Regions from separate parts of the Barrientosiimonas humi genome, predicted to be linked through region 3. Evidence: predicted binding sites of a transcription regulator. Region 3 holds the regulator's gene; each other region holds the start of a gene.
What was found. Region 3 encodes LexA, which represses DNA repair genes until DNA is damaged. Its sites were predicted from a motif close to TCGAACANNTGTTCGA; they were not measured.
Positions count from the first base shown of each region.

Region 1: a site for LexA is predicted at 2,043-2,058, ahead of FB554_RS05575 (HNH endonuclease signature motif containing protein). Genes of this name have one in related genera too.
Region 2: a site for LexA is predicted at 2,759-2,774, ahead of FB554_RS05305 (YbaK/EbsC family protein). Genes of this name have one in related genera too.

Region 1 is NZ_VFOK01000001.1:1,185,579-1,193,354, forward strand. Features, by position in the region: gene dxs (1-deoxy-D-xylulose-5-phosphate synthase) at 1-336, shown strand, start outside; gene FB554_RS05565 (phosphotransferase) at 344-1,366, shown strand; gene FB554_RS05570 (hypothetical protein) at 1,428-1,781, opposite strand; gene FB554_RS05575 (HNH endonuclease signature motif containing protein) at 2,080-3,537, shown strand; gene FB554_RS05580 (glycerophosphodiester phosphodiesterase family protein) at 3,655-4,437, opposite strand; gene FB554_RS05585 (helix-turn-helix domain-containing protein) at 4,480-6,009, opposite strand; gene FB554_RS05590 (3-hydroxyacyl-CoA dehydrogenase NAD-binding domain-containing protein) at 6,243-7,776, opposite strand, start outside.
Region 2 is NZ_VFOK01000001.1:1,121,716-1,129,491, reverse strand. Features, by position in the region: gene FB554_RS05320 (DNA polymerase III subunit alpha) at 1-1,754, opposite strand, end outside; gene FB554_RS05315 (SAV_6107 family HEPN domain-containing protein) at 1,758-2,303, opposite strand; gene FB554_RS05310 (DUF6504 family protein) at 2,341-2,676, opposite strand; gene FB554_RS05305 (YbaK/EbsC family protein) at 2,854-3,384, shown strand; gene FB554_RS05300 (hypothetical protein) at 3,381-3,821, opposite strand; gene FB554_RS05295 (methylenetetrahydrofolate reductase) at 4,219-5,094, opposite strand; gene FB554_RS05290 (polyprenyl synthetase family protein) at 5,163-6,248, shown strand; gene FB554_RS05285 (Rv2175c family DNA-binding protein) at 6,288-6,689, opposite strand; gene FB554_RS05280 (lytic transglycosylase) at 6,839-7,776, shown strand, end outside.
Region 3 is NZ_VFOK01000001.1:920,445-928,220, reverse strand. Features, by position in the region: gene FB554_RS04370 (vitamin B12-dependent ribonucleotide reductase) at 656-3,553, opposite strand; gene nrdR (transcriptional regulator NrdR) at 3,609-4,154, opposite strand; gene FB554_RS04360 (LysM peptidoglycan-binding domain-containing protein) at 4,514-4,909, opposite strand; gene lexA (transcriptional repressor LexA) at 5,205-5,921, shown strand; gene FB554_RS04350 (NAD-dependent protein deacetylase) at 5,947-6,807, opposite strand; gene FB554_RS04345 (LysR family transcriptional regulator) at 6,848-7,776, shown strand, end outside.

The DNA.
Region 1 (7,776 bases), 270 kb from region 3:
ACCGCTGTCGACGTCGCGGGAAAGCTTGCGGCACAAGGACATTCGACGATGGTGGTCGACCCGCGGTGGGTGCTGCCGGTGAGCGACGACCTGCTGCGGCTCACCCGCCGCGCGCAGCACGTCGTGGTCATCGAGGACAACCTGGTGGTCGGCGGCATCGGTTCGTCGGTGACCAGCGCGATGCGCGAGCAGCGCCAGGAGCAGCCGGTGCACTGCTTCGGCATCCCGAAGCGCTTCCTCGACCACGCCTCGCGCGGGCAGGTGCTCGAGGAGATCGGCCTGACGGCCGACATCGTGAGCACCGCCATGGTCCAGCGGCTCGGGCCGCGCGACTGAACGCCGCGTGACGCGCCGCGACGACGCCCCCGCACCGCTGCCCGGGTCCGACCGCTTCGGCCCGGCGAGCGAGGTCTGGGACACCGACGCCTGGCGCTGGGAGGTCACCCGTTGGTTCGACGACGTGCTGCCCCGCCGCGGGATCACCCGGCACCCGACGACGCCACGCCAGCCGCGCGTACGTCCGTGGTCGACCCAACTGGTGATCGAGACCGACCAGGGGCGGGGATGGTTCAAGGCGAACGTCCCCGAGTCGTCGCCGGAAACCCTTGTCTACGAACGTCTTTCGCGAGTCGCGCCGGATCTTCTGTCGCCTGTGTGGGTGAGCGACGCGGAGCGTGAGTGGTTCGTCTGTCCCGACCAGGGGCGCACCCTGCGGCAGGTCGCGAACGCCGACACCATCACCAGCCTGTGGTCGGCCGTGCTGCGCAGGTATGCCCGGCTCCAGCGGGCGTCGGTCGGCGTGGTCGACGCGTTGGTCGACGGGGGAGTGCCGAGGTGGGGGTCGCGCGCCCTGGTGTCGGCGTGGGTGGCGCGCGGGCGGCCGGAGGAGAGGGTCGCCGACGAGGCGCTGCGGTCGGCTGCGGACCGGTTGGAGGCGCTCGGGCTGCCCCCGACCATCGAGCACGGCGACCTGCACGCGGGCAACGTATTCACTTGCGCCGCAACGAGTTCGGCGATGCAGGAGGCGAAGATCTTCGACTGGGGTGACGCCTACGTCGGGCACCCGTTCGGGTCGCTGCTCATCGCGCTGCGCAACCCGGAGTACCACTTCGGCCTGGCAGCAGATCCCGAGCGTGACCAGCGGCTGGTGCGGGCCTACCTGTCCGGCTGGGCCGACGTACGTCCGGTGGCCGAGCTCGAGCGCGTGGTTCCCGACGCGATGCTGCTCGCCCGGGTCGCGCGGATCCTCAGCTGGGACCGGGCCCTGACGCGCGCGACCGACCCCGAGCGTGGCCAGTGGCAGCCGCACGCCGACGGGTGGGCGCAGGAGATCGTCCGGATCGCCTCACCCCGCTCGGCCGAGTAGCCCGCCCCGTCATGCTGGTCGAGTAGCCCGCGAGGGACGAGCGGGCGTATCGAGACCCCGGCTACCAACGCTTCATCCGCTCGAACGGCAGCCGTCCGACGACCGCGACGAACAACCCGTACGCGGCGCACGCGGCGAGCACCCCGGTGCTGACTTCGTGATCCCCCGGCCGCAGCAGCAACCATCCGGCGAAGACCATCGGGGCGAGCGACAGCAGACCCGCGAGCACCGCCGCCCTGCCCACCTCGTCGTTGGCCCGGGCCCGCAGCTCGGGGTCCTGACGCACCCGGTCGGGGACGTCGTACCCGTCTCCCGGGGTGCAGACCTGCCCTCGGTGCGCGGTGAGGCCCATGAGGACGGACACGACGAGCATGGCCCCGAACGCGACGAGCAGGAAGACGGCGGCGACGCTCATGCGGGCCAGCATGCCAGCGGGCGCAGATCAAGGTGAAACCCGAGTACGCCCGTCCCCATGCTGGTCGAGTAGGCCGAGGGACGAGGCCGTATCGAGACCGGTCGAGCCGAGCCCACGCTGGTCGAGTAGGCCAGCTCTGAAGGTGGTCGAGTAGCCCGCGAGGGACGAGCGGGCGTATCGAGACCCTGGTTCCCGCGAGATTTCGTTGGTTTGACGCGGGTTCGGGGGGCTTGTCGGTGGCCGGCCCTAGTGTTCCTGGTATCGAACATCAGTGCGATTCACCAGGGGGGTGAAGACCATGACCGCGACCACGGTGGAACCGGCGACCGACCACATCGTCGAGCCCGGGCAAGCGTCGGGCCCGCTGTCGGACGAGGGGATCACGGTGGCGACGGCGTTGGCGCAGCTGCACGCGACGTTGGACGCCCTGGGTGATCAGCCGGACGCGACGGTGGTCGCCGAGGCGGACGCGGTCGGGCGGGCGGTCTCGGAGGTGGAGCGTCTGTCCCGGCGGGTGGCCTCGTTGCGGCTGCGGTTGGTGGCGTGCGCGAACCGGTCTCAGGTCGCGCGCCGGTCGGGGTTCTCCACGACCGGGGCGTGGTTGGCGAGCCGGACGCACACCAGCGGTGGTGCCGCGACCCGGGAGGCCGACCTGGCTGAGACGTTGGAGTCGGTGCTGCCGGTGACGGGGCAGGCCATGGCCGAGGGGGCGGTGTCGCCGGAGCACGCGGCAGTGATCGCGTGGGCGATCAAGCAGCTGCCCGAAGGTTTGACCGCGGAGCAGGTGGTGCGGGTCGAGGCGTCACTGGTGGGTGAGGCGGCGCGGATGAGCCCGGCCCGGTTGCGGGGTGCGGCCCGGCGGGCGCTGGCCGTGGTCGAGCCCGATCAGCAGGCGGTCGATGAGCACGAGGACCAGGTCCTGCGCGGGGAGGAAGCCTCGGCGTTGGGCCGGTGCCGGTTGAGCATGCATGACAACAGTGACGGCACGGTGTCCGGGTCGTTCGTGCTGCCTCGCCTGGCCGGGGACATCTTGCGCAAGGCCGTGCAACAGCTGGCCGCGCCCCGCCGCGGCAGCACCACCGGCACCGGCGCCTCGGGCGCGACCGGCGACGAGGTTACCCGCGACCGGGCCACGGCCACCGGCGCTGCGAGGAGCGCACCGGCCCCGGCCAGTGGCACGGCCTCGGCCGGTGGCGCGGCCGTGGACGATCGTGCTGGGCGGGGGTCGTGGGTGGGGGTGGACTGGCCGCACCGGTACGGCCTGGCATTGGTGGAGCTGTTGGAGCATCTGCCGACCGATCGGTTGCCCGGCAAGGTCGCCGCGACCGTGGTGGTGACGATGACCCGGGAGCAGCTGGTGGCGGATCTGGCCGCGGCGCATCTGGACACCGGGCACGACATCAGCGCGGGGGACGCGCGCCGGTTGGCGTGCAACGCCGGGATCGTGCCGGTGGTGCTGGGCGGGGCGTCGCAGCCGTTGGACCTGGGTCGGGCGAAACGGTTCTTCAGCGAGGCGCAACGCACCGCGCTGGCTACGAAGTATGACCAGTGCGCGGTGCAGGGGTGTGACAGCCCGTTCGCCTGGACCGAGCTGCACCACGAGCATCCCTGGTCCAGGGGCGGGGCCACCGACCTGGAGCACGCGGTCCCGTTGTGCGGGCGAGACCACCGCGACATCCACAAACCCGGCACCCGGGCCACCATCACCACCGGCCCCGACGGCCGCAAGACCGTCCAGATCCACCGACGCGAGTGAATGATGCGCGCACCGGATCTCACGCGCCCGAGGGGGCTGCTGCCCAGTCACCTCCTGAGGCGACTGCTCGTCGCGCTCCGAACACGCTGGTCACCAGCCGCGCTCCGAACGCGTTGGTCACCAGCCGCGATCGGCCCATTCGCCGCGCTCGGTCAGCACCTGGCGCAGCAGGTCCGCGCGGTCGGTGATCAGTCCGTCGACGCCCAGGTCGAGCAGTCGGCGCATCTCGTCGGACTCGTTGACGGTCCACACGTGCACCTGCACCCCGACGGCGTGCGTGGCCGCGATGGTGCGCGGTGTCACGACGGGAATCCCCTTGTGCGATACCGGAACCTGCAGGCAGTCGACCCCACGCAGCGCGGCGCGGACCGCTCCCGGGACCCGGCTGTTCGCGGCCAGCACGAACGCCGTCGTCACCGACTGGCCGCCCGAGGTGGCCACCGGCTTCGACAATCGGCGCAGCGCTGCTCGCCGGCGTCGGTCGGAGAACGACGTGACGCACACCCGGTCCCAGGCGCGGTGCCGCTCGACGCACTCGACCAGCGGCAGGACAGCCGGCTCGGACTTGATGTCGATGTTCACCCGCAACCGCGGCCAGGTCTCGAACAGCTCGCCCAGCGTCGGGATCTGTTCGGTGCCGCCGATGCGCGCCTCACGCACCCGGTGCCACGGCTGGTCCCAGATGCTGCCGGCGCCGTCGGTGACCCGGTCGAGGGTCTCGTCGTGGAAGGCCAGCAGCACCCGGTCGGCCGTAGCGTGCACGTCGGTCTCGACGTAGCCGAAGTCGAGATCGACGGCCGCCTCGAACGCCGCCATGGTGTTCTCGAGCCCGTCGGTGGAGAAGCCGCGATGAGCCATCGCGATCGGACCGTCGTGCTCGAGGTATGCCGTCCGCGCCACGCGTGCGCCCCGTCGCCCTGCGATGTCGCCCGGCGGGCCGGGTCAGTCGCGGAACGTCTGGATGTTGGCACCCAGCGCGTTGAGCCGGGAGTCCAGCTCCTCGTAGCCGCGGCTGATGACGTAGATGTTGCGCAGCACCGACTCGCCGGGCGCGGCGAGCATCGCGAGCAGCACGACCATGGCCGGGCGCAGCGCGGGCGGGCACATGACCTCGGCCGGGCGCCAGCGGGTCGGGCCCTCGATGAGCACCCGGTGCGGGTCCATCAGCTGCACCTTGACGCCGAGCGGGGTGAGCTCGGTGAGGTAGATCGCCCGGTTCTCGTAGACCCAGTCGTGCAGGGTCGTCTGCCCCTCGGCGACCGCGGCGATCGCGGCGAAGAACGGCAGGTTGTCGATGTTGAGCCCCGGGAAGGGCATCGGGTGGATCTTGTCCTTCGGCGCCTTGAGCGGGCCGGGGATCGTGCGCAGGTTCACCAGGCGGGTGTGGCCGTTGTTGGAGGTGTACTCCTCCGACAGCTCGTACTTCATGCCCATGTCGGCGAGCAGCGTCAGCTCGATCTCCATGAACTCGATCGGCACCCGGCGGATGGTGATCTCCGACTCGGTGACGACGGCGGCCGCGAGCAGCGACATGGCCTCGATCGGGTCCTCGGAGGGGTAGTACTCCACGTCCTGGTCGATCTCGGCGACACCGGTGACGGTGAGCGTGGTGGTGCCGATGCCCTCGATGGTCACGCCGAGCTTCTGCAGGAAGAAGCACAGGTCCTGGACCATGTAGTTGGGGCTGGCGTTGCGGATCACCGTGGTCCCGGGGTACTTCGCGGCGGCGAACAGCGCGTTCTCGGTGACCGTGTCGCCGCGCTCGGTGAGGATGATCGGCTTGTCCGGGTGGCGGTCGGCGTCGACGGTCGCGTGGTAGTAGCCGTGCGAGGCGACGACGTTGAGCCCGAACGAGCGCAGCGCGTGCAGGTGCGGCTCGACGGTGCGCGAGCCGAGGTCGCAACCGCCGGCGTTGGGGAGCTTGAACTCCTCGAACTCGTGCAGCAGCGGGCCGAGGAACATCAGGATCGTGCGCGTACGCCGGGCGGCGCCCTCGTCCATCGCGTCCAGGTCGATGCGCTCGGGCGGGGTGATCTCCAGGTCGCTGCTGTCCGGCAGCCAGCGGGTCTTGACCCCGATGGAGTTGAGCACCTCGGTGATCCGGTTGACCTCTTCGATGCGCGCGAGGTCGCGCAGGGTGGTGCGGCCCTTGTTCAGCAGGGCGGCGCACAGACACGCCACGGCGGCGTTCTTCGACGTGCGGACGTCGATCTCGCCGGACAGCTTGCGGCCGCCCTCGATGCGCAGGTTCACAGGTGCGTTCGATGTCACGGTGGTCACGATCTCCGAGTCGAGGGCCTCGCTGATGCGGGCCAGGGTCTCCAGGCTGAGGTTCTGCTTGCCTTGTTCGATGCGGGCGACGGCACTCTGGCTGGTGCCGAGGGCGGACGCCAGCTCGGTCTGCGTCAGCTGGCGCTGGCGACGGGCGTCTCTGATGAGGTTGCCCACGCGAGTGAGTTGGTCGTTCGTCACGCGCTCCACTGTAGATCACATATGAGATATGAACAGGGTTGTGGCGGTGTGTCGTGCAGCACGCGGTGAACAGCGAACGTACCTCATGTGTCGGCGGAGACAAACGACGTGCGGCGAGAGACGAACGATGCGCCGCCGGTGCCGAACGCACGAGGCGGCCGGGCGTCGATCGACGCCCGGCCGCCTGCGCGGGAGGTGCTGCCCGGCTCAGACCACGGTGCGGTCCTGTCGCCTCAGGCCTGCGGCACCGAGGCTGCGCCACGCTCGAGGAAGCGCTGCCCGGTGACGCGCTCGGCGATCCCGGTGCGGTCCAGCAACGGCGTGACCCCGCCGTTCCAGAACGGGAAGCCGGCGCCGGTGATCATCGCAAGGTCGATGTCGCGCGGGTCGGCGACCACGCCCTCGTCGAGCATCCGGCGGGTCTCGTCGGCGAGGGCCTCCAGGGCCCGGGTGCGCACCTGCTCCTCGGTGAGCTCCACCGGCTCGGCGGCCGGCTCGAACAGGTCGAGCACGGCCGGGTCGAGCGCGCCGTCGCTGCCGTAGAAGCTCGGGATCTTCGCCTCCACGACCTTGGCGAGGTTGGGGGAGACGTAGAACCGGTCGGGGAAGGCGCCGTGCAGCGTCTCGCTGTTGTGCAGCGCGATGGCCGGGCCGACCAGGCTGATCAGCATGAACGGCGGCATCGGGGTCACGCCGGCGAACGCCTTCTCGACGACCTCGAAGGGCGTGCCCTCGTCGGCGACCCGGCCGGCCTCGCCCATGAACCGGCCGAGCAGCCGGTTGACCACGAACGAGGGGGAGTTCTTCACCAGGATGCTGGTCTTCTTCAGGCCCTTGCCGGTGGCGAACGCCGTGGCCAGGGTCGCGTCGTCGGTCGCGTCGCCGCGGATGATCTCCAGCAGCGGCATGACGGCGACCGGGTTGAAGAAGTGGAAGCCCACGACCCGCTCGGGGTGCTGCAGGCCCTCGGCCATCTCGGTGATCGACAGCGAGGAGGTGTTGGTCGCCAGGACGCACTCGGGCGAGACGACCTGCTCGACCTCGGCGAACACCTTCTGCTTGACGCCCATCTCCTCGAACACGGCCTCGATGACGAAGTCGGCGTCGCCGAACGCGGCCTTGTCGACCGACCCGGTCACCAGACCCTTGAGCCGGTTCGCCTTGTCGGGGTTGACGCGCCCCTTGGCGAGCAGCTTGTCGACCTCGTCGTGGACGTACTGCACACCCTTGTCGACGCGGTCCTGGTCCAGGTCGGTGAGCACCACGGGCACCTCGAGGCGCCGGGCGAACAGCAGCGCCATCTGGCTGGCCATCAGGCCGGCGCCGACGATGCCGACCTTGGTGACCGGACGGGCGAGCGACTTGTCCGGGGCTCCGGCGGGACGCTTGGCGCGCTTCTGCACCAGGTCGAACGCATACAGCCCCGACCGCAGCTCGTCGGTCATGAGCAGGTCGGCCAGGGCCTCGTTCTCGGCCTCGAACGCCTCCTCGCGGCTCGCGGTGCGAGCCGCCTGCACCAGGTCGAGCGCGCGCAGCGGCGCCGGGGCGGAGCCGCCGGTCTTGGCGAGCACCTGCTGGCGAGCGGCCTCGACGGCGCCGTCCCACGCCTGCGCGGAGGTGTCGACGGCCGTGCGCGCGGGAGACTCTTCGCCGCGAATCACCTTGGCGGCGAACGCGATCGAGTCCTCCAGGAAGGTCACCGGCTCGATGAGCTCGTCGGCCACCCCCAGCTCGAAGGCCTGCTTGCCGTTGATCATCTTGTTGTTG
Region 2 (7,776 bases), 200 kb from region 3:
TGCAGCGCGATGTGCCGCGGCAGCCCGTCGACCCGCTCGACCAGCTCGAAGAGCAGCTCCAGCTGGGGTGCTCCCAGGCCGCGGGAGCGCAGCTCGGGAAGCTCCTGGATCGCCGACCGCGCGTCGCGCGCGCGGATGTGCGGGAAGGCCTTGGCGATGGCGTCGATCTCGACCGGAGCCATGCCGAGCGCCGACCCGACGTCGCGGATCGCGTGCCGCACCCGGTAGGTGTCCATCATCGACACGCAGGTGACCCGGTCGCCGCCGAACCGGTCGAGGATGCGCTCGTAGACCTCGGTGCGCCGGGCCGACTCGACGTCGACGTCGATGTCGGGCAGCTGGGCCCGCAGCGGGGAGCAGAACCGCTCCATCAGCAGGTCGTGGCGCAGCGGCTCGACCCCGCTGATGCCGAGCAGGTAGGTGATGATGCTGCCCGCTCCCGAGCCGCGCGCCGCCACCCGCACGTCCATCTCGCGGATCAGGTCGCACACCTTGGCGACGGTGAGGAAGTAGGTCGGGTAGCCCAGCTGCCGCACGACTCCCAGCTCGTCGTCGAGGCGCTGCTGCACCCGGCGCAGCTCGGCGTCGCGGGCGCCGGCATAGCGGGTCGGCACCGCGGCGCGGCAGCGCTCGGTCAGCACCTGCTGCGGGTCCTGCCCGGTGAGGCCGAGCACGTACGGCTCGGGCAGGTGGACGCTGCCGATGCCAAGGTCGCGGCGGGGGTGCTGGACGCACTCCTCGGCCAGTCGCTCGGTGGCGGTGAGCAGGTCGGCCGCGCGGGCGGGGCGACCGCCGACCACCCCGACCGCGTCGGCGACCTCGTGGGCGGTGCGCTGCATGACCGCGGTGGGGGCCAGGTGGCCGGCGCGGGTGATCCGGTCGAGGTGGCGGGTGTCGAGCGCGACCATGCGGCGGGCGGCGTCGAGCACGTCGACGGTGGCGGCCTCGTCGGGCGCGGCGTGCCGGGCCGCGGCGGTGAGCACCGCGGGCACCTCGGCCTCGAGCGCCAGACCCCACAGCGCCGCGGCGTGCTGGAGGCTCGCCGGCGTGCCGGGCGGACCGGCGTGGCAGACGACCTCGATCACCAGCGAGGCGGATGGCAGCAGCTGCTGCCACTGCCGCAGCAGCTCCCGGGCCAGGGCGTGCTGGCGCTGCAGCAACGCCTGCCCGACGTCGGACCAGGGTCCGAGCAGCACGGTGAGCGCCGGGGCACCCGCGCGGTCACCGTCGCCGGCCAGGGGCGACTCCCCGTCCCCTCTGCTCTCGGTCGGGCCACCGCCGGTCGGGCCACCGGTGACGACCCACCGGGCCAGCTCGGCGCGGTCGAGCAGGGGCGATCCGCGCTCCCCCGCGAGGTGGGTCGCCGAGACGACCCGGCACAGGGCGGCCCACCCGGCGCCGGGGGCGAGCCCGGCCTGCTGACCGCGGGCGAGCACGGTGATGCGCGGGTGCTGGTCGTCGCGCAGCGCCCCGCCCTTGACCGGGGCGCTGCGCCGCCGCGCGCCGCCGGCCGCCGGTGGGGGCTGCACCGGTGAGGGGCGCAGCGCGAGGTCGACACCGAGCACCGGCTCGACCCGGGCCTCGTGACAGGCCTGGGCGAAGCGGACCGCGCCGTACAGCCCGTCGCGGTCGGTGAGCGCGAGCCGGCCCTGGCCCTGCTCGACCGCCCGCGCGACCAGCTCGGCGGGTGGCGAGGCGCCGTAGCGCAACGAGAAGGAGGAGGCCACGTGCAGGTGGCTGAACTCGGCGCTCACGGCTCAGGCTCGGGTGATCGGGGTGATGCAGGTGGTGACCGAGGCCTGCACCGGCAGCCCGAGGTGGGCCAGCACCAGCTCCAGGAAGGTCTCGGCCTGCCGCACCAGGTCGTCGGCCTCGCGGACGCTCGCCTCGGCGCCGCGCTCGAGCTCCTGCCGACGCCGGGCGGTGCCGGCGAAGAACGTCGCCCACTCGGTGAGCTCGGGAGCCGCGGCCGGGATGGTCTCCCAGACGCTGCGCGGACGAGAGCGGCGACCGGCCTGGCCGCGGGCCGCGAGAAGAGCCGCCCCGGCCCGCAGCGCCGCGAGGTGGGCCAGGGTGAACCGCTCGGCCGCACCGGAGGCGTGGCAGGCGGCGAGCAGCCCGGTGCGCGAGCGCTCGACCAGCTCGAGCACGGCACCGGCGACCGGGGCCGTGGGCACGGACGAGCGCGGCGTCGCCCGTGCGGTCGGCGCGCTCGCCCTGCTCTTCGTCGTCTTCGCGGTCGCGGTCCGCACCGGGCGGGTGGCGCGGCCGGACGGGGTCGCTGCTGCGATGGGTGTGGCCATGGGCTCTTCCTCCTGCGGAAGTGGTGCGGGCGGGTGGTCAGTCGGCGACGCGCAGCAAGGTCCAGCGCACGGTGCCGCCGGTCTCGGGCGCGCACGCCAGGTCATAGGTGCCGACGCCCAGCTGCCGGCCAGGGCTGGCCTCGACGCGCCAGACGGTCTGCTCGGGCGCCACGACGGCGGCGAGCGCCGCGCTGCCCTCGGTCTGCAAGGCCGTGCGCCACCAGTCGGCCCGGGCCCGCCACCGGCTCAGCACGGCGCGCACGACGTAGAGCCGGCCGCGCCAGACGAACATCGTGGGGGTCTGCTCGGTGCCGGGCTCGCCCTCGTCGGGCACGGCGACGCGCACCTCGATCTGGTCCTGATAGCTGCGCATCGTCGCTCTCCTTCGCGTCCGGCCCCGAGCCGTCTCGGCCCGCTGCGTCACGGGCGACCGGGTGCCCGAGCACCCGCCCTGATCGAACAAATGTTCGATGCCGAGAAGAGTACCTCCGCGCTCTGACATCGCGTCAACCCCGAGCGCGGTCGCCTGCTGGGCGACTACCGTCCGGCCATGACCGCAGGCGACAGCATCGCTCCGACCACCGACAGCCCCCGGTTGCGCCAGCACGAGGGCGTGGCCCGGGTGCGGACCGTCCTGCAGGAGCAGTCCGCCCAGGGGCCGCTCGTCGACCTCGGTCAGCCCGCGCGCACGGCCGCCGAGGCGGCCGCGGCCCTCGACGTCGAGGTCGGACAGATCGCGAGCTCGCTGCTGTTCGAGGCCGAGCACGACGACGGCTCGCGGCGCCCGCTGCTGGTGCTGACGTCCGGCGGGCACCGGGTCGACGAGATCCAGGTGACCGGCCTGCTCGACCTCGCCTCACTGTCCAGAGTCGACGCCGAAACCGTCAGAGCCATCACAGGATTCGCGATCGGCGGCGTCGCCCCGGTCGGGCTGCTGCGCCCGGTCGACACCGTCGTCGACGTCTCGCTGGGGCGCTACGACCACGTGTGGGCCTCGGGTGGTCACCCGTGCGTGGTGCTGCGCACGACGTACGACGAGCTGCTGCGGATCACCGCCGGCCAGGCCGCCGAGGTCGGCTAAGGAAGCCCCCCGCGCCCACCGGTCGGCTGGACGGAGAAGGCAGGCACCTCCTGCGTGGTGATGACGTTGACTGCGACCCCGAACTGCCGGGCGAGGTCGGTGACTGCCGGCCTGGAGGGGGAGACGTCGAGGACGTCCACGGAGACGGTGCCGTACTCGACGTCGGTCCCGATGCCCACCGGGAAAGGGATCCCCTGCTTCTTGAGGGCGAGCTCGAACCGCTGCTGCTTGGCCCTCAGCTCCTTCTCGGGCACCTTCCCGGGTTCGGGGACGATTCCCTGAGAGCGCAGAGCCTGCTCGGCAGCCTTGGTGGTAGGGATCGCGTGCAGCCGACCCTGCACGATGTAGGCACCGTCTACCTGGCCGGGGTAGCTCCGCTTCACCGTCTCCAGCCGGGCACGAGCAGCGACCGCGCGTGCGTTCTGCTGTGGGTCCACAGCAGATCTCGTGCTCTCCGGAGGCGGGGGCTCGGGTACACCGCTCTCCGCAGCAGAGCCCGTCCCGGAGAGCGCCATGCCCCCAGGAGCAGTGTGCCGATGGTTGCTGCGGGGGCTGTCTTCATGATTCGTTCCCCTGCCTGCTCCTTGACCGCCGGGAGGCATCCAGTCGTGCTGCGCCGCCGCGGGGCCTTGCTTCCCCAGGGACTGGCCCCATGTGCACGGTAGCGCTCGCCGGGGCACCGCGGCGCGTCGTCAGCCTGAACCGTTGGGCGCGGTGGAACCCGCGCACGCAAGCCCCACCGGGACGGTGGCGCACCCCAACGTGGACGGCAGTTCGGCGACGACCGGGGACCACCGAGCTTGCGAGGTGGAACCCGCGAGGAGCCGAACAAATTCAGTCCTGCAGGCGGGCGAAGACCTCGAGCGTGGCGGTGGAGCGGTTCATCGTGATGAAGTGCAGCCCGGGGGCGCCCTCGGCGATCAGTCGGCGGCCGTGCTCGGTGGCGATGCGGATCCCTTCGCGGCGCACCTCGGCCGGGTCGTCCTTGACCGCCTCGATGCGCCGCAGCACCTCCTCGGCGAGCGGCTGACCGTTGAGCTCGGTCATCCGCTGCAGCTGGCCGTACCGCGTCACCGGCATCAGCGCGGGCACGATCGGCAGGTCGCTCCCCCGCGCGGCGACCAGGTCGCGCAGCCGCAGGTAGGTGTCGACGTCGGTGACCATCTGCGTCACCGCGAACTCGGCGCCGGCGTCGGCCTTGCGCACCAGCACCTCGGCGTCGTCCTCGAGGGTGCCCGACTCGGGGTGCTTGTCGGGGAAGGCCGCGACGCCGACCGTGAACGACCCCAGCGAGCGCACCAGGGTGACCAGCTCGTCGGCGTGGTCGAGGCCCTCGGGGTGCGGAGTCCAGGGCTGCCCGAGCCCGCCGGCCGGGTCGCCGCGCAGCGCCAGCACGTTGCGGATGCCCACCGCGGAGAACTCGCCGACGATCTGGCGCAGCTCGCTCACCGACGACCCGACGCAGGTCAGGTGGGCCATCGGCGTGAGCGTCGTCTCGCGGGCGATCCGGCCGGTGACCCGCACGGTGCGGTCGCGGGTGCTGCCGCCGGCGCCGTAGGTGACCGAGACGAAGGCCGGCCGCACCTGTTCGATGCGCCGGATCGACTCCCACAGCACGGCCTCGGACGCGTCGTCCTTCGGAGGGAAGAACTCGAAGCTGTACGCGGTCCGCTCGCCGGTGAGCAGCTGCGGGATCGTCGCGGCAGACATGCCGCCGATCGTACGGGCGCGGCGACGCCGTACGCTCGTGGCCACACCCGATCTCGAAGGACGATCTCGTGCCCAACCCCCTGGACGTCGAGCGGCTGCGCACCCGTGTGCAGACGTCGATCGACGCTCAGCTGAAGGCCCAGCAGCAGGTGCTGGCGCCGATCGGCACCGCCGCCGAGCCGCTGCTGCAGGCCGCGGCCGACCTGCTGCGCGGCGGCAAGCGGCTGCGCGCGGCCTTCTTCTACTGGGGATACCGCGCGGCCGGCGGCGCCGACAGCGACGCCCTGGTCACGGCGGCCAGCTCGATGGAGATGTTCCAGGCCGGCGCCCTCGTGCACGACGACGTCATGGACGACAGCGACACCCGCCGCGGCCAGCCGTCGGTGCACCGCCGCCTCGGCCGGTTGCACGCCGACCGATCCTGGCTCGGCGACACCGACCGGTTCGGCGCCGCGGGCGCGGTGCTGGTCGGCGACCTGTGCCTGACCTGGACCGACGAGCTGTACGCCACCAGCGGGCTCCCGGCCGAAGAGCTGGCTCGGGGCCGGGGCGAGTTCGATGCGATGCGCGCCCAGCTGATGGCCGGGCAGTTCCTCGACGTGCTCGAGGCGGCGCTGGGCTGGGACGACGCCCCCACCGACGAGCGCATCGCCCGCGCCCGGCACGTCGCGCGGGTCAAGAGCGCGCGCTACACCGTCGAGCAGCCGCTGCTGATCGGCGCCGCGTGCGCCGGCGGCGACGAGGCGCTGCTGGACGACCTGGCCCGCTACGGCCGCGCGCTCGGCGAGGCCTTCCAGCTGCGCGACGACCTGCTGGGCGTCTTCGGCGACCCGGCCGCCACCGGCAAGCCGGCCGGCGACGACCTGCGCGAGGGCAAGCGCACGGTGCTGATGGCGTACACCCTCGACGCGCTCGACGACGCCGACACCGAGCGGTTCGAGGCGCTGCTCGGCGACGCCGACCTCGCCGACGACGACCTGGCCTGGATGCGCGACACCATCACCGGCAGCGGCGCGGTCGAACGGGTCGAGCGGTTGATCGACGAGCTCGTCGACGTCGCGGCCGCGGCCCTGCGCAGCGCCGACATCGTCGACGACCAGGCCCGCACCGTGCTGGGCGAGCTGGTGACGCTCACCACCGAGCGCAACGCCTGACGCCGGCCCCGGGCCGCGGTGCGCCGCCGGTGACGCGGCTCAGGCCAGCAGCTCCTGCGCCCGCCGACGCACCTCGGCCTTGCGGCCCGCGCGCAGCATGTCGATGGGCGCCCCCGGCAGCGGCAGCGTGTCGTCAGGGGTGAACAACCAGGTCAGTGCCTGCCGGTCGCTGAGCCCGGCGTCGGAGAGCACGGTGAGCGTGCCGGGGATCGAGGGCAGCACCTCACCGTCCTGCACGAACCCCGCCGGCACGGCCATCACCCGGCGCTCGCCCACCCGGTGGGCGAGCACCACGCGGTCGGAGATCAGGCGCCGCGCCTCGCGCAGCCGCACGTCGATCGCCTCGGCGAAGTCGGGCACCGGCAGCCAGTCGGCGACGAGTCGCTCCAGCTCCAGGTCTTCCTCGGTGGGCGCCGGGTGGGGGTTCTGGGGCTCGGTCACCGGGCCAGCGTAGGGGCGGGGGCGGACGGCGCGCCTCCCGGAGGAGGAGGACCACCCTGGCTAGCGTCGCTGACGCCCCCGCGGCGGCACCGACGGATCCGCATCCCCCTCACCGGAGCCGACGTCTCAGCGAACGGAAGGACCACCCGATGGCCCCCGTGGACTACACCCCTCCCGCCAACCCCTACGTCTTCTCCGAGCAGGCGACCTCCGCACAGGCCCTGCAGCGTGAGACCGGCCGGCCCTGGCAGCGCTACACCGTCAGGCCCGGCGACTCCCTCGCCAAGCTCGCCGTGCGCCACCAGACGACGATCAAGGCGCTGGTGGCCAAGAACAAGCTCGAGAACCCGCGCCTGCTGCGCATCGGCACCACCATCCAGGTCCCGGGCGAGATGCCCAAGCGCTCCGCGGCCCCCGAGCCCAAGGCCAAGAAGAAGGCCTCGGACCGGTCGAAGGCCAAGAAGGAGGCCAAGGACAAGGCGCCGGCCCGCCGTACGCTCTCGCACACCGTGCGCAGGAACGACAACCTGATCTCGTTGGCCCGCTACTACGACACCAGCTGGGGCTCGATCATGAAGGCCAACCGGCTGGCCGACCCGCACCGCATCACGGTGGGTCAGAAGCTGCAGGTCCCGGTGCCGGCGAGCTTCCGCGGTGACGGCGACCAGGCGCGGTCGCCGAAGAAGGATCACAAGCACGACAGCAAGAAGAAGGACCCCAAGAAGTCCGACAAGCGCGACGACCGGCGCGGCGAGAAGAAGGACGACAAGAAGAAGGAGTCGCGCACCGCCAAGCCGTCCTCGCGCAACACCTTCCTCGGGCGCACCTACCCCGACCACGTCGTGCGGTCCGCCGAGCGCAACCGCGCCGCGCTGAAGGAGGTCGACGTGCCCTCGCGCAGCGAGACCCGCTCGCTGATCGTCTCGACCGCGCGTCGCTACGGCGTCGACCCGAAGCTGGCCCTGGCCATCTCCTGGCAGGAGTCGGGCTGGAACCAGCGGGCGGTGTCGGTGGCCAACGCCGTCGGGATCATGCAGGTCATGCCCGGCACCGGTGAGTGGTGCAGCGGGCTCGCCGGGCGCGAGCT
Region 3 (7,776 bases):
CTCGCGACAGACCAGGCCGAGGCGCAGCTGCAGATCGAGGTGGATCCGGCGGTGCGGGAGGTAGACCCGGCCGCCGGGCGCACGCAGGCACGGCCCCCGCCGTACATAATCGCGTGCTTTGTTTTGCATAACTCTATGTAACCACGTCGGGCGGTCCTCCGCCAGGACGTGACTCCCCCGTCTTCCCGGACCACCGCCGAACCGTGCGCCCCACCGCACCTCTCAGCGGACCACCGCGCAAGCGTGACCAAGCCCCGTACGCCCGCACGGTCCACCGCCGAACCGTGCGCCCCACCGCACTCCCCGGCGGTCCTCCGCCAGGTCGTGACTCCCCCGTCTTCCCGGTCCACCGCCGAACCGTGCGCCCCACCGCACCCCCCGGCGGACCACCGCCAGGTCGTGACTCCCCCGTCTTCCCGGACCACCGCCGCACCGTGCGCCCCACCGCACCTCTCAGCGGACCACCGCGCAAGCGTGACCAAGCCCCGTACGCCCGCACGGACCACCGCCGAACCGTGCGCCCCACCGCACCCTCCGGCGGACCACCGCCGAACCGTGCACCCCACCGCACTCCCGGCGGACATGGGTCGGCCCCGGCACGCGGGGTGCGTGCCGGGGCCGGCCGGGCGGGACCGCGCGGGGCGCGGTCGCGGCGTCAGCTGCAGCCGCTGGTGGAGCCGCAGCCCTCGCAGACGTAGCAGGAACCGGCGGGGCGCATCTTCGTGCCGCAGGTCATGCACATCGGGGCGTCGGCCGCCTTGCCCTGGAACTTCTCCATCAGCTCGGCCGAGGAGTGGATCTCGGAGGAGACCTCACGCACGTCGGCCGCGCCGGAGCCGGACTTCACGTCGTCTGCCTCGACGTCGGCCTGCTCGGCCTCGGCCTTCTTGACCGCCGGCGCCGCCGACTGGGAGTAGCCCTCGAGCTCGTCGGCCACGTCGTCGCCGGAGTCGCTCTCGCTGGTGGCCTCGGCGAACGAACCGGTCTCGAGCTGGCGCGCCCGCTCCTCGGCGGAGTGGATGCCCATGAACGAGCGGGTCTCGAAGTCGAGGTGGTCCAGCGCCAGGCGACGGAAGACGTAGTCCATGATCGACTGCGCCATCCGCACGTCCGGGTCGTCGGTCAGGCCGGCCGGCTCGAACCGCATGTTCGTGAACTTCTCGACGTACGTCTCCAGCGGCACGCCGTACTGCAGCGCCACCGAGATCGCCAGCGAGAAGGCGTCCATCATCCCGGCGAGGGTGGAGCCCTGCTTGCCGAGCTTGAGGAAGATCTCGCCGAGCTCGCCGTCGTCGTACCGGCTGGCGGTGAGGTAGCCCTCGGCGCCACCCACGGCGAACGAGGTCACCTGGCTGCTGCGGCGCTTGGGCATCCGCTTGCGGACCGGGCGGTACTCGACGACCTTCTCGAGCACGGGCTCCTCGGTGGCGGCCGGCTTGTCCTGCTTCTTGCCGTCGGACAGCGGCTGGCCGACCTTGCAGTTGTCGCGGTAGACCGCGAGCGCCTTGAGGCCGAGCTTCCAGCCCTCGAGGTGCACCTCGGCGATGTCCTCGACGGTGGCGGTCTCGGGCAGGTTGACGGTCTTGGAGATCGCGCCGGACAGGAACGGCTGGCAGGCCGCCATCATCCGCACGTGGCCCATGGGCGTGATCGCCCGCTCGCCCATCGCGCAGTCGAAGACCTCGTAGTGCTCGGTCTTCAGCCCCGGGGCGTCGATGACGTGACCCTTCTCGGCGATGTGCTCGACGATCGCCTCGATCTGCTCCGGCTGGTAGCCGAGCTTCTTCAGGGCGCGCGGGATGGTCTGGTTGACGATCTGCATCGACCCGCCGCCGACGAGCTTCTTGAACTTCACCAGCGAGAAGTCGGGCTCGATGCCGGTGGTGTCGCAGTCCATCATGAAGCCGATGGTCCCGGTGGGCGCGAGCACCGACGCCTGGGCGTTGCGGAAGCCGTTGCGCTCACCGAGGGAGATCACGTCGGCCCACGCCTTGGTGGCCGCGGCGTGGATGCCGGAGTCCATCGCGTCGAGCGTGCGCACCTGGTCGTTGGCGGCCTGGTGCTTGCGCATGACGCGGCGGTGCGCCTCGGCGTTGCGGGCGAACCCGGCGTACGGGCCGACCACGCCGGCGATCTCGGCGGAACGCTTGTAGGCGGCACCGGTGAGCAGCGAGGTGATCGCGGCGGCGAGGCTGCGGCCGCCCTCGGACTCGTAGCCGTGACCGGTCGCCATGAGCAGCGCGCCGAGGTTGGCGTAGCCGATACCCAGCTGGCGGTAGTCGCGGGTCGTGTCGCCGATCGCCTCGGTCGGGAAGTCGGCGAAGCAGATCGAGATGTCCATCGCGGTGATGACCAGCTCGGCGACCTTCTGGAAGGTCTCGGTGTCGAACGTGTCGTCGTCCTTGAGGAACTTCAGCAGGTTCAGGCTCGCCAGGTTGCACGAGGAGTTGTCGAGCGACATGTACTCCGAGCACGGGTTGGACGCGGTGATGCGGCCGGTCTCGGGGTTGGTGTGCCAGGCGTTGATGGTGTCGTCGTACTGGACGCCCGGGTCGGCGCACTCCCACGCGGCCTGGTTGAGCTTGCCGAACAGCTCGCGGGCGTCGACCTGCTCGATGACCTCACCCGTGCCGCGGGCGCGCAGGCCGAAGGAGGTCCCCTCCTCGACCGCGCGCATGAACTCGTCGCTCACGCGGACGGAGTTGTTGGCGTTCTGGTACTGGACGGAGGTGATGTCCTTGCCGCCGAGGTCCATGTCGAAGCCGGCGTCGCGCAGCGCGCGGATCTTGTCCTCCTCGCGCGCCTTGGTCTCGATGAACTCCTCGATGTCGGGGTGGTCGACGTCGAGCACGACCATCTTGGCGGCGCGGCGGGTGGCGCCACCGGACTTGATGGTGCCGGCGCTGGCGTCGGCGCCGCGCATGAAGGAGACCGGACCCGAGGCGGTGCCGCCGGAGGACAGCAGCTCCTTGGACGAGCGGATGCGGGAGAGGTTGAGGCCGGCACCGGAGCCGCCCTTGAAGATGAACCCCTCCTCCTTGTACCAGTTGAGGATCGAGTCCATCGAGTCGTCGACCGACAGGATGAAGCACGCCGAGACCTGCTGCGGGCTCTTGGTGCCCACGTTGAACCACACCGGGGAGTTGAACGAGAACACCTGGTGCAGCAGGGCGTAGGTGAGCTCGTGCTCGAAGACGTCGGCGTCGTCGTCGGAGGCGAAGTAGCCGTGCTCCTTGCCGGCCTTGACGTAGGTCAGCACGACGCGGTCGATGAGCTGCTTCAGGCTGCGCTCGCGCGCGTCGGTGCCGAGCGCACCGCGGAAGTACTTCGTCGTGACGATGGTCGAGGCGTTGAGCGACCAGAAGTCGGGGAACTCCACGCCGCGCTGCTCGAAGATGGTCTCGCCGGTCTTCCAGTTCTGCTGGACGACATCACGCGACTCCCAGGTCACCTCGTCATAGGGGTGGACGCCCGGGGTCGTGTAGATGCGCTCGATCTTCAGGCCCTTGTTCTTGCGACGGGCCCTGGATCCAGCGCTGGTCGTCTCGGTCATGACAGCTCCTCCGGTGGGTGTCTTGTGCTCGGCAGGTTTCTTCGGGGGGTGGTGCTCAGGTGCTGGCGGTCTCATCGTCGCCGCCACCACCGACAGGCCCCGTCGACGAGGTCGACGCGGGGCGCTCGGCCCGGTCGGGCTCGACGCCCGCGGCCTCGCGCTCGGCACGCAGCAGCGTGATGGCGGTCTCGAAGTCGTCGGTGGACTCGAAGGCCTGGTAGACGCTGGCGAAGCGCAGGTAGGCCACCTCGTCCAGCGCGCGCAGCGGCCCCAGGATCTCCAGCCCGACGTCGTGCGCGTCGATCTCGGCCAGCCCCTGGGAGCGGATGCTCTCCTCGACCTGCTGCGCCAGCAGCGCCAGGTCGTCGTCGGAGACCGGTCGGCCCTGGCAGGCCTTGCGGACCCCGGCCAGCACCTTGCCGCGGGCGAACGGCTCGCTCGCCCCCGAGCGCTTGACCACGGTCAGGCTCGCGGTCTCCAGGGTGCTGAACCGCTTGCCGCAGGCCGGGCACTGGCGGCGCCGCTTGATGCTGGTGCCGTCCTCGGACGTACGACTGTCGACGACTCGGGAGTCGTCGTGGCGGCAGAACGGGCAGTGCATCGGGCACCTCCTTCGCGCGGTTCGATCGGGTCCGGGAGGGCGCTCCACGAGGCCGGTTCGGGGGAAAACCTGGGGACGGACGGTGGAAAACCGGCCTCCGGCTGTGGATGTCCTTGTGGACTAGATGTGGAGAACTTACACGGCTGTAACTACTAGATATAGGGAGGTTAGGACGCTTTGGCCCGACGCGCAAGGCCGCGCCGCGGCGGCCTGCGTGTCGCTCACCACGTCACCCGCGCACCACCCGCTCAGGCGCCCGGAACGGCGGGAGAAGTGGACGTGGCCGGTGACGGAGGAGCCCGTCACCGGCCACGAGATCGAGGCTGTCGCCGCGCTCGGGCGACTGACCTGCACCCTGCTCAGGGCGCCGGGATCACCAGCTGCTGACCGCTGGAGACCTGCAGGGAGTTGAGGCCGTTGGCCACCTGGATCTGGGCGACGGCCGTGCCGACCGGGACGCCGGGAAGGTGGGCACGGGCCAGGTCGGACAGGGTCTCCCCGGAGCTCACGGTGACGACCTGCTGGGCCTGCGCTCCCCCAGCGGTCGCGCTGATGGCCGCGCCGACCAGGATCGCCAGGACGACCACGGCGAGGGCCAGCGCGCGGCGGCCGCGGCGGGTGAGCCGGAAGGCCGCGGGGCGGGCTTCCTGCTGGGGCAGCGGCGGCACGACTCGCAGGTGCCGGCGCCGCGCGGGCTGGGCGGACCCGAACCGCGGGTGCGGGGCGATGGCCGGCGTGACGGTGGCGGCGCTCATGTCTTCCTCCAAGGACGGTGACGAACTCGACGAACAAGTGTGCGATGGAACGTCTGTACGATGTATAGCACGGACGTTCGAACGGCTCAAGGCCTCGCGCGGCCGGCTCGGCCGGGAGACCCCGCCGACACGCGTCGTACAGGTGTTTGAAACCTGCTGCGGGTCTTCATAGGCTGTTCGCACAGTCACCAAGACAAGCAGCGACCACCGACAGCCCCTCGCCGACGACGACCGGTCCGGCGCCAGCGGGCACCGTCACCGGCCGCGGCGCGACGCGGAACGAGGACCGAAACCCATGGCCAAGATCCACGAGATGCCCGAACCCGACGGGCAGGCCCTGACCACGCGTCAGCGCAAGGTGCTCGAGGTGATCCGCAACTCGGTCGACCGCCGCGGATACCCGCCGAGCATGCGCGAGATCGGCGACGCCGTCGGCCTGACCTCACCCAGCTCGGTGGCCCACCAGCTGACGATGCTCGAGCGCAAGGGATACCTGCGCCGTGACCCGATGCGCCCGCGCGCCATCGAGGTGATCGCCCCCGGGCAGAGCAAGCGCGAGCGCGGTTATCGCGGCCGCTCGGTGAGCCAGGCGAGCGAGAGCCTGGTCGACGAGACCGGCCTGCACGACGACCACCCCGAGGCCGAGTACGTCCCGGTCGTCGGCCGCATCGCCGCGGGTGGCCCGATCCTTGCCGAGGAGGTCGTCGAGGACGTCTTCCCCCTCCCCCGCCAGATCGTCGGCGAGGGTGACATGTTCCTGCTCAAGGTGGTCGGCGACTCGATGGTCGACGCGGCCATCTGCGACGGCGACTGGGTGGTCGTGCGGCAGCAGCCGACCGCCAGCAACGGCGACATCGTGGCCGCGATGCTCGACAACGAGGCGACCGTCAAGACCTTCAAGCGCACCAAGGGCAAGGTCTGGCTGATGCCGCACAACGAGGCCTACGAGCCGATCGACGGCAGCGACGCCACCATCCTCGGCAAGGTCACCGCGGTCCTGCGCCGCGTCTGACCGCCGGGCCTACCCGGCGCGGGCTCTACGCCGCGACCGCCTCGACGAGCCTGCGCAGGGTCGGCCCCAGCGGGGCGTCCACCTTCACGTCGATCAGGTCGTCGGCCCGGGTGACGCCGTGGGTGATCGCGGCGACCGGGATGCCCTCGCGGGCCGCGTGCCGGGCGAAGCGGTAGCCCGACATGACCATCAGCGACGAGCCCAGCACCAGCAGCGCCCGGGACCGGTCGACCGCCTCGAAGCACGCGTCGACCACCGGCCGCACGACCGACTCGCCGAACATCACGACGTCGGGCTTGAGCCGGTCCGACCGGCAGACCACGCACGCGGCGATCCGGAAGCCGGCCACCTGCTCGTCGGTGAGCACGACGTCGCCGTCGGGCCGGACCTGACCGCTGATCTCCCGGTCGAAGTGCGGGTTCGCCCCGGCGAGCCACTCGTCGACGACCTCGCGGGCGTACCGCTCCCCGCAGTCGGCGCAGACGACGAACGACAACGACCCGTGCAGCTCGGTGACGTCGCGCGCGCCCGCCTGCTGGTGCAGCCCGTCGACGTTCTGGGTGATGACCGCGCCGACCAGGCCGAGGTCCTGTAGCCGCGCGACCGCGCGGTGCCCGTCGTTCGGCTCGGCCGCGGCGAACCTCGGCCAGCCTGTGTACGCCCGCGCCCAGTAGCGCTGTCGCGCCGCCGGGCTCCGGAGCAGCTCGGACACGGTCATGGGGGTCACGCGCCGCTCGCCGTCGGCGCCGCGGTAGGCCGGGATGCCCGACTCGGTGGAGATGCCGGCGCCGGTCAGCACGCACACGTCGCCGCCGCGCACCAGCCGGACGAGCTCGTCCCACAGGCCCGGCGCCAGGGCCGGGTCAGGGGTGGTGGAGGTCAGCACCCGACCAGTATCCGTCAGCGAGAACGTAGGATCCGGAGGCATGATCGACGCCGCTGGGCTGCGCGTGATGCGCGCCATCGCCGAAGAGGGCAGCTTCACCGCGGCGGCCGCGTCGCTGGGCTACTCCCAGCCCGCCATCTCCCAGATGGTGCGCCGCCTCGAGGAACGCACCGGAACCGTGCTCGTCGAGCGCATCGGGCGCAGCGTGCGGCTCACCGAGGCCGGCGAGGTGCTCGCGCGGCACGCCGTGCCGGTGCTCACCGCGCTGGACCGGGCCGAGGGCGAGATCCGCGCCATCGCGGGGCTGCAGTCGGGGCGGGTGCGTCTCACCGCGTTCCCGTCGGCCGCCTCGACGCTGGTGCCGCAGGCCCTGGCGCTGGTCAAGCAGCGCTTCCCCGACGTGCGGGTCGCCTTCACCGAGGCCGAGCCGCCCGAGGCGCTGGCCTCGCTGCGCGCGGGCGACTGCGACGTGGCGGTGACGTTCGTCTACGACGGTGACACCCTGCCGCGCGGCGAGGACGACCTCGACCCGTTCTCGGTGCAGACGCTGCTCGAGGACGAGGTGCGCATCGTTCTCCCCCGCGACCACCCGCTGGCCGCGCAGGAGCGCGTCGACCTCGCCGACCTCGACGAGTCGGCCTGGATCGCCGGCTGCCCGCGCTGTCGCGGTCACCTGCTCTCGCTCGCGCAGCAGTCGGGCTTCGAGCCCGAGGTGGCCTTCGAGACCGAGGACTACGTCGCGGTGCTCGCGCTCGTGGCCGCGGGCCTCGGGGTGGCGCTCGTGCCCGAGCTGATCCTGCGCTCCACCAGCAACGACGGCGTGGTCGTGCGGCCGATGAACCCGCCCAACCGCCGCACCGTGCAGCTGGTGACCACCCCCGACCTCGCCCGCGTGCCCGCGGTGCAGGCGACCGTCGAGGCGCTCGCCGAGGCGGCCAAGCAGACCGGTTGCCGGCCCGACGTCGAGGC